DNA from 3 places in the Paenibacillus sp. 2RAB27 genome. Region 3 is predicted to be linked to each of the others. Evidence: riboswitches for the same ligand, from Rfam matches in the RefSeq annotation. Region 3 holds a riboswitch; each other region holds the start of a gene.

Region 1 (3,268 bases), on a different contig from region 3:
TGTGTAGCGGATGAAATATCTAGAACCTGATTAGATACGACCTGCGATGCGTCGAGAATATTAGTAAAGGATTCACCTGTGCTTTTGGCAATTTCCATCCCTTTTTGGGTTTCATTTGTACCTTGCGTCACGAACGTAACTGTGTTTTGTGTTTCCGATTGAATGTCGGCAACAAGAGTTTCAATCTGACTTGTCGAATTTTTCGATTGATCAGCAAGCTTACGAACCTCAGCGGCTACAATTGCAAAACCTCTGCCATGTTCGCCAGCTCGAGCGGCCTCAATACTTGCGTTTAAAGCAAGTAGATTGGTTTGCGCAGTTAGGTCTTTAATGAGATTGAGAATATTACCTATCTCCTCCGATTTCGATTCAAGGAGCTTGATCGTGCCTGCGGTAGAAATCGAGTTCGTATTGATGCGACCCATTTGATCCGATATCGTCTGAGCGGCCATATTGCCTTCTTCGGATAGATTTTTCATAGCATGAGAAGCATTGGCAACTTCGGTCGCGTTTTGAGCGATGACTTGTAAAGAAGCTGCAATTTCTTCAACTGATCGTCCGCATTCTTCTGTAGAATTTTTTTGCTGGTCGACATGCGTATTCATGTCTCTGATTTCTGTTGTGATCAGCTCAATGCTGTGACGATTGTCTTCAGTGATGCTGAACAGTTCGTTGGAAGCATCGGATACACTTGAAGCTGTTTGTTTAATACTTGATAATATTTCACGAATATTAGAAAGCATCATATTGAATTTTTGATTTAATTCGCCGAAACCGCCGTTTTCCTCCAATGTGAAATTGAACTTTCCGATAGAGGCTTGTTCAATTCCACGCATTAATTGGTTGATCGGCATAAGCGTTCTTCTTGCCACCCAATATTGCGCMCCGTTGCAAATCACCAAGGCGATTAAGAGTAAAATGATCGAACTCAGGAGGAACGACTTTTGAGCATCGGGAATCACTTTTGCGTCTACATCCACGCCAAAGTAAGCTGCAACATTGCCACTATCGTCAATAATTGGGTAAAGAACGCTGACCCAAGTGCCGTAATCATCTTTATAGTAAGAAGTGAAGGTCTCGGTTTTGGTTTTCAACATGGCTTTCAAACCGTTGACGATCCCTTTCGGTTGCTCATACATATCTCCGATGTTCAAACCTGCTTCTTTAAAAGCTTTAACAACGTGACTCGGGAACGAAATCAACGATGTTTTATTCCCATCCGCTAACTCAACCCCAAATATGTAAGCTTGCGCTACATTGGCATTGAAGGCAGTGTAACTATCAAATAGCTTGGTTAATCGTTGCTGCTCGCTTGCTTCATAGCTTTTATCACGTAGTGCACCCTGGACGTCTTTATAGGATATACCTTGTGCCCACACGGATGTCATATTATGGGTCTGCGTTCTCAACGTATCTGTTAAAATTTGATTCTGAAAATAAGCGCTGATGGAAATAAGCACTACCCCGATGACTAGCAAATTCAACATCGAGAATAAAAGATTTTTGCCGAAATAGTTCTTGGTCTTCAATTTAACTGCACTCCTTAGATGCTATTTGTATTGACATGAAACGCTATAATCCGTGAATATCCCCCATTCTTCGACATTTTTTGATAATTTCAGTAGGGATAGAGGCATAAAAAAGCCTATCCCAAGGTGTTCGGGATAGGCTTACTATCACAAACTGGCGGTTTGGCAGCCATAGCTTCGAAGCTTTAGGCCCATAACTTTGCGCCCTTATCTTTCGATAAGTTTGCCATTTACAGTTAAAATATCTGACAATTTATGACTATTATAAATTATTGATACATTACTGTAAATACCATGTGTATATATGTATTGTAAACAAATTGTGACATATGCGACTTTCAGGTGATACATAAGGATCATAAGACGACTTGTCACATAGGCAAATTGCATCAGGTGTTTCAACTGTAGAAGCGGCCTTCGCCACTCGTAGCCCGTTGTTGATTCGAATTATGGATACATACGAGACGTGATCACCTACGGAACTATCCTAATATGTGGTATTATTTTTTTACATAAGTAGGAAGAAGAAAGATTTATTACATAAGGAGAACGATTAGTGATAGTGCAAAAATATTTTTGCATGATGTAGAAATTCATCGATCTGGGTCGTCATTATAGTGAAGTCATGAAACAACCCCATTATGAATGTTGAGAGGAGCAATAACCATGAACTACACACTGCTTATGTATGAAACGACAGAGGATTTCGCCAAACGAAACGATCCGATTCACAAGGAGGCATATGCCGCAAGCTGGGCCCATTATGTTAAAGCAATGCTCGATTCCGGCATTGTTGTAAACGGTGCAGGTCTGCAGGCACCGGAGACCGCGACTACGCTTACCCTCAGGGGTGGTGAAATGTTGGTTCAGGATGGGCCGATCACCGAAACCAAGGAGCATATTGGCGGTTTGATGGTTATCGACGTGCCGGATATGGATACCGCATTGGAATGGGCGGCACGTTGTCCCGGCAGCTCGGTTGAAGTCCGCCCTAACTTGTACCCGGTTACGCTATGAGCGCTATGCATGCTGAGCAAATGATTGAACAGACGGCCCGTGATTCCTACGGCCGTCTGGTTGCTTTTCTGGCTATGCGCTGGCGTGACCTAGCCGCAGCGGAGGATGCGATTGCCGACGCTTTTCTGGCCGCGCTAGAATCATGGCCTGCGACCGGAGTACCAGATAAACCGGAGGCCTGGTTGCTAACGGCTGCGCAGCGCCGACTGATCGACGGTACACGGCATGCCCGTGTGCATGCCGGTGCGGAGCAGACTTTGATCGCGATGGCGAATACTACGCAGCAATGGTCCGAACTCGAAGCGTCTTTTCCTGATGAACGGCTCAAGATGCTGTTTATTTGCGCCCATCCCGAAATTGATCCAGCCGTGCGTACACCGCTCATGCTCCAGTCCGTCCTTGGCCTTGACGCAGCCCGCATTGCTTCTGCTTTCGTTGTTAAGCCTGCGACGATGGGGCAGCGGCTTACTCGTGCGAAAGCGAAACTGAAGAGCGACGCTATTATTTTCGACATGCCCGGAAAGGACGAATGGCCAGAGCGTCTTAAATCCGTGCTTGAAGCTGTCTATGCAGCTTATGGAAGTGGCTGGGATGATGTAGTCGGCGTAGATCCACGTCGGAAAGGACTGGCCGAAGAAGCAATTTTCATGGGAAGATTGATCTTACAGTTTATTCCAGGGGAACCGGAAGCGTTGGGGTTGATGGCACTTATGCTGCACTGC
Region 2 (3,268 bases), on a different contig from region 3:
TTCGTCCACCGTTGACTGATGGATTCACCAGCCAAATTTACGATTGCATCAAGACCTGCAAGAGATTCCGTATTTTGCTCTAACTGATCCCATGTTATCGTTCTGACACTTGGTATCTGCTTGGAAGATGAGCGTGATATATTAATAAGTTCGTGACCTTGTCCCAACCAGTAAGTGATTAAACGTTTTCCAATAAACCCACTGCCGCCTGTGATCGCTATTTTCATATGCAAGCACCTCCATATCATTATTATAGATACTCCATCCAATAAATACCATCAAGGAGAAAGCGATCGAGAAAGGTAAACATTCCAGTCTAAAATGACGACACAATTCGCTATTTTCGTGTATAATTGGATTTTGGTTATTAATTAACCATAGGGTAATTCGTGTGTCAGCGAGAGGAGTCATCGTCTATGAATCGAATGCGTCAATTTCTTCAAGCCTATCATCCTATCGTACATACGCTTATCTTAGGTACGGTCATGGCTCGGGCTGCTTCTTCCATGAGTTTACCGTTCCTAGCAATCTATTTGGCGAAGCACTCCGATATGAGCCCTGGGCTCATTGGTATTGTAATTGGAATGGGGGCATTAGCTGGAACGTTTGGCGGTTTTATCGGTGGTACGTTGTCAGACCGATTCGGACGTCGAGTCATTATGCTCGCGGCACTCTTTGGCTGGGGAGTCGTATTCCTCGGATTCAGTGTTGTAAAATTACCGGTCTTATTTATGCTGCTCAATATGCTCAATGGACTGTGCCGCTCATTCTATGAGCCTGTGTCACAAGCGCTAATGGCAGATTTAACGGAGCCGTCCAAAAGGATGCAAGTATTTTCACTCCGCTATATGGCGATTAACGTTGGTGTAGCTGTTGGACCTTTGCTGGGAGCTTTCTTTGCAACTATGAACGGAGCCTTGCCATTCCTGCTGACCGGGATTATTTATGTAATCTATGGTGTGACACTTTACGCCCTTCTAATTAAATTCGGGATTAAGAAAATCGAAGGTGAGAAGAAAGCCATCGTTACTTTCCGTTCTGCGATAGGTGTTATTCGTAAGGATATGACCTTCCGTTTGTATATAATCGGGGGGATTATCGGAGCCATTGGTTATTCACAGGTGATGGTGACGTTGTCGCAGTACTTACAAAGGGATTTTGCTAATGGGGTCAAAATGTTCGCCATTCTCATGAGCGCCAATGCCATTGTTGTTATTGCGATGCAGATTCCGCTGGGGAAATGGGCAGAAAAGTATTCACCTCTAACGGCTATTGTTGTTGGCAACTTGATGTTCGCATTAGGTGATATCGGATTTGCGTTTTCACACTCTTTGACATGGCTGATTATTTCAATGGGAATTTTCACGTTTGGTGAAATTTTGAACTATCCTGCCGCGAACATGTTGATAGATAAGCTAGCTCCTGAACATATGCGAGGAACGTACTACGGTGCTCAAACATTAACGAACATAGGTCACTTTATGGGGCCATGGATTGGCGGCTTTCTATTGGTTTCCTTTGGCGGCAGCACGCTCTTTCTTGTGATCGCTATTTTGTCGATGATTGGCTCGATTTTCTATTGGAGAGGCACGAAACGTCAAAAAACAGTGAAAATAACGTCGAAAATGCAAATATTATGATGAATTTCGTAAAAATAGTTCCTTTGAACTATTCGATTTCAAATCGTCATCCCTTATCCTTGAGAGTATAGCAAGTATTATTTTGAAATCTACATCTAAAATGATTGTGCATGTCATCTCGACAAAGGCAAAGCTGGCGAAAGCCAGTGACGCAAAGCTACAGGGGCCTTACTTCTCCTGCAAAGGACAAGCAGCCAGCCAGCCACCGAACGATTGGGAATTCACTTCAGAACCCCTCTAGTCGGTTCACTACGGTGGGTTTTTTTCTCTGTCATAGCGAAGCAAATGAATCAAATGGAATGACACGTACAAAGGAGGCCCTAGCGGCATGAAATCGGAAGTTAAATTCCAGGATGAACAGAAAGCAACATCGTTATGCGGTAACCATGTTGCACGTTTGGTGCCATCCACGGATGGACCAAAGCTTATGATTAACCGAGAAGAGTATGCATTAAACGAAGCGTGTTGGGATGTTGAGATGTTTCACGGGAGAAACAATAGCATTCTGATTTTTTACTGGAAAGGCGAAGTAAAGCTGTCTGTGAAAATGCCTCCGATGGCTCAAATCGAAGGGTTTGTCACAAGACTTTTGCAATGTCTATCATCCAAATTGAGAGTGGTTCAGCCTATCTAGGTGAATCGCTCTTTTTTTTTGAAATCGCTCATTGTCACCAAACGACACTAGCTGATATAATATGACCATCACATTTCATAGTTCTTAAGAACTACATTAAAGGAGATGCATGGCATGAGATTGATCACACGTTCCGATTTCGATGGTTTAGTATGCGCGATGCTCTTCAAACAATTAAATATGGTGGATGAAATGAAGTTTGTCCATCCCAAAGATATGCAGGACGGCTTAATTGAGGTTACGGAGAATGATATTTTGGCAAATGTACCCTACGTTCCAGGATGTGGTTTATGGTTCGATCATCATTCCAGTGAACTCACACGGATGGGGGAATCCGTAACGTACAAAGGTGAAACGCGACTTGCTCCAAGTGCTGCACGAGTTGTCTATGATTACTATGGTGGGAAAGAAACCTTCGGCGATATCGACGATATTATGCAAGGTGTAGATAAAGCGGACTCCGCGCAGTTTAGCAAAGAAGATATTTTGAATCCGAGCGGTTGGGATTTGCTTTCGTTTATCATGGATGCTCGAACGGGATTAGGTCGTTATCGGGATTATCGCATCAGTAATTATCAGTTGATGGAGGATCTAGTGGAGCATTGTGCAACGAAATCCGTTGGTGAGATCATGGAGTTACCCGATGTGAAAGAGCGTGTAGCTCGTTATTTTGAACTAGATGCGCTATACCGGGACATGCTGCAAACCTATACACGGGTTGAGGGAAATGTCGTCATTACGGATCTTCGCGATGTGGAGACGATTTATCCGGGGAATCGTTTCATGGTCTATGCCCTATATCCGGAGCAAAACACCTCGATTTGGATTGTTGATGGTCGAAACAAACAAAACTGCGTATTCGCTTGCGGGCACAGCATTGTCAATCGCACCGCACAAACAAACATTGGGGATTTGATGCTTCAACATGGCGGCGGTGGGCATCATGCTGCAGGGACTTGCCAAGTGGATTATGGGCAAGCTGACGAGGTTCTGA
Region 3 (3,268 bases):
CTGTGAAATACGTGTACAAGCCGAGTTTGCGATAAGCAGCTTTAATCAATCTATTCAAGCCGGACTCTTGAAGTCCCAACTCTTCCAGGAACATTGCTTTTTCTTCGTCTTCCAGCTCAGCAATTTCGGATTCTACCTTCGCGCTAATGGAAACGACTTCGTTGTTTTCTTTCTCTGCGAATTCCTTCACAATTTTAACATATGCATTCTCATCCGCTGTTGAAACTTCATCCTCACTCACGTTCGCCGCGTAGAGCACTGGCTTCATTGTTAGCAAATGTAGATCGCGAACCAGGAGGCGCTCATCTTCTGTCAAATCCAAGCTGCGTGCTGGCATATCATTATATAAGGCTTCTTTGATACGTTCCAAACACTCAACTTCAGCAACCACTTTCTTGTCGCCGCCCTTGAGGTTTTTGCGTGAACGCTCGATCTTTTTATCAACCGACTCAATGTCTGCCAAAATCAATTCAAGATTAATCGTCTCGATGTCGCCAATCGGATCGACTTTCCCAGAAACGTGAGTAATATTATCATCCTCAAAACAACGGACAACATGCACAATCGCATCAACTTCACGGATGTGTGCTAGAAATTTATTTCCAAGGCCCTCGCCTTTGCTCGCACCCTTAACCAAACCCGCAATGTCAACGAATTCGAAAGCCGTCGGCACGATGCTCTTAGGCACAACGATTTCCACCAGCTTCTGCAATCTCTCGTCTGGTACTTCTACTACCCCAACATTCGGATCGATCGTACAGAACGGATAATTCGCAGATTCTGCCCCCGCCTGTGTAATTGCATTAAACAATGTCGATTTTCCTACGTTCGGTAGACCGACGATACCTGCTTTCAAAGCCATTGTCGTTACAACTCCTTAATTTTCGAAAATCATCCTTCTTATTATATAGTACTTAGCGGGCAAAAAAAAGCCTGCAAGCTATTGATTGGCTGCAGACTTTTTTTCCATTGCTTTTTTGAACTCTTCATCCCGCTTCTGTTCGAAGTAAGTTTCAATCTGATTACGAAGAATAAACCCCCGTAATGCATTGCTTTGCTCGGCAGGAACGCTCTCGAAGCTGGCCCCGTAATAGTAGCCGTCTTCCTGCTTTTCTTTCCTTATAATTTCCAACCTGCACAGCATCTCAAAACCTAAATCCAGCTCAACTTGCAACATACATTTCTTATGAAGAATACCATCGATCATTGAATTATCATTAATAATAAAACCAATTCCGTTCATGGACATGTTTTTTATCGAAAATGCAATTGGATTTTCCAAGTGATGCTGCTCTTTTTGGGTAACATTTTGAAATCCTGCAATATATCCTACATTCTTCACATCGACCCGCGGGAACTCCCGTTTCTCCGAAAACTTCTTCCGATTCTCAGGTGGATTGATCACGATCAGTGAACCAGGCTCTCTAGCTACGACGGTCGAATGAAAAACGAATAGACCCGATTTCGTATATAACGTCATTTTCGTTTTATCACCCAGTTGAAATACATCGTATTCCGGCAGCTCAATCTCCATGATGTCTCCTTGTGCATAGGTAAGAATACCTGTTGACACGAAATCATCCTTCGCCACTACAGCTCGGCAATGCATTAATACCTCCGCATCATATCCTTCTTTACTCCCATATCGCTTCAAAGTATCCTGCTTCATCGCCATGCTCATCTTCACCCTCCCTATTGATGGATTTCATAGCATTTTTCCGCACAAAATAGACTGCCCCACACAGGGACAGCCTACCACCGCAATCAATAAAAGCATCGATTTTCGGTAACCAGGCTGCCGTAGTTCATAAGAACCGTAGACCCTCAGCTTTGCGTCCTTGCCTTTCAACAAGTTTGCCATTGTCGAACCCTGCTATTCATTTATGTAGATATCGTTGTTCGTTACTGGTCTAAATGATCTATCTTTCGTCCAAACTGGTCTAAAAGACCCACTGTACTCACCATTATACGTAGCTCATGCACTTCTTTCAACTAAAATCCTTGCATGGACCCTATTTTTATTGTATGAATGTGTAGTGGAAATTGAATATCCACAGGTTTATAAGTTATCCACATTGTTATCCACAGCTTGTTAACAACGAATATTTGTTCGGATCTCTATACACATGTGGATAAACTATTATTGCGAGGTGTCCCCCTGTGGATCAACATATCCCTTGGATGAGAGAAGCGATCGGTGAGGCGCTGAAAGCCGAAGCCATTCGCGAAGTTCCGATCGGCGCGGTCGTCGTCCATCAAGGTCAAATCATTGGCCGCGGTTACAATTTACGTGAAACAACCMTTGATCCTCTTGCGCATGCAGAGATGATTGCTATTAAACAAGCGAGCGAGTATTTGCAGGCTTGGCGCCTTCTGGATTGCCAGCTCTATGTGACATTGGAGCCATGTCCGATGTGCGCGGGTGCGATCGTGCAAGCGCGTGTACCTCAAGTTATTTATGGTACGGTGGATCCGAAGGCCGGCTGTGCAGGAACGTTAATGAACTTGCTGCAGGAAGACCGATTCAATCACCGAGTCGACGTGGTTAGCGGTGTTTTGCAAGAGGAGTGTTCCACGATGTTAACGCAGTTTTTCCGGAAATTACGGGGCAAGGCCTAAGCCCTCGGCTAACTCTACGAGCTTACTCATCGTATTCCAATTACGCGCCGTCGTTTGATTGCCAAGCTTCTGAATGTTACTTGCCAGCTTCGAATCCAACACGCTTTGCCGAAACAGAAAATATATGGTGCAGCCCCGTATCTGAAATTCATCTACTTCACTCTGTCCCTTGGATAAGATGTCGGTGAATGTCTGCGGGGCTTCTTCTGTTAGAACAGAAATTTGAATGCTCTCCCCTTCGGACAAAGCTTCTGCGTCATAGGGGCAATTCCTTACAAGTTCAGCTAGCTCCGCTGCGGTGCGCAAAATAACGGTAGGCGCTACGCCTGCCGCATCGCTGATTGCTTTTTCAATACGCGGGCGTAGGGTTTCTCCTGACTCTTCGGATTGGAACAACACATTGCCGCTTTGCAAATAGGTCTGCACTTGCGTTAATTCTAAGGCCTCTAGCGTTTTTTTTAAGTCAGCCATTTTGATCTTGTTCTTGCCTCCTACATTAATCCCACGCAGAAAACCAACATAAATCGTCATTGTGGCTTGCCTCCCTTACTTTAATTGGATGGAACGAATGATGAAGAAGATGATCGTGCCAAACAGCATCAATAGGATAAATCCTAATACCCATAAATTAAGCTCCGCGGTACCTTCT

Evidence for each region. Region 3 has a riboswitch for cyclic di-GMP ahead of AB4114_RS29065 (PilZ domain-containing protein). Riboswitches for the same ligand answer to the same signal wherever they lie in the genome.
Region 1: it holds a riboswitch for cyclic di-GMP, as region 3 does, so the genes downstream of both, AB4114_RS27895 (methyl-accepting chemotaxis protein) here and AB4114_RS29065 (PilZ domain-containing protein) in region 3, are expected to answer to the same signal.
Region 2: it holds a riboswitch for cyclic di-GMP, as region 3 does, so the genes downstream of both, AB4114_RS08375 (hypothetical protein) here and AB4114_RS29065 (PilZ domain-containing protein) in region 3, are expected to answer to the same signal.

Annotation. Positions count from the first base shown of each region.
Region 1 is NZ_JBFRGR010000030.1:8,632-11,899, forward strand. It holds gene AB4114_RS27895 (methyl-accepting chemotaxis protein) at 1-1,529, opposite strand, end outside; cyclic di-GMP riboswitch class I at 1,683-1,767, opposite strand; gene AB4114_RS27900 (YciI family protein) at 2,196-2,546, shown strand; gene AB4114_RS27905 (RNA polymerase sigma factor) at 2,543-3,268, shown strand, end outside.
Region 2 is NZ_JBFRGR010000004.1:260,811-264,078, forward strand. It holds gene AB4114_RS08365 (TIGR01777 family oxidoreductase) at 1-227, opposite strand, end outside; gene AB4114_RS08370 (MDR family MFS transporter) at 417-1,640, shown strand; cyclic di-GMP riboswitch class I at 1,757-1,850, shown strand; gene AB4114_RS08375 (hypothetical protein) at 1,969-2,274, shown strand; gene AB4114_RS08380 (exopolyphosphatase) at 2,389-3,268, shown strand, end outside.
Region 3 is NZ_JBFRGR010000033.1:41,646-44,913, forward strand. It holds gene ychF (redox-regulated ATPase YchF) at 1-862, opposite strand, end outside; gene AB4114_RS29065 (PilZ domain-containing protein) at 941-1,681, opposite strand; cyclic di-GMP riboswitch class I at 1,783-1,869, opposite strand; gene tadA (tRNA adenosine(34) deaminase TadA) at 2,161-2,619, shown strand; gene AB4114_RS29075 (DUF1697 domain-containing protein) at 2,602-3,150, opposite strand; gene AB4114_RS29080 (DUF1648 domain-containing protein) at 3,166-3,268, opposite strand, start outside.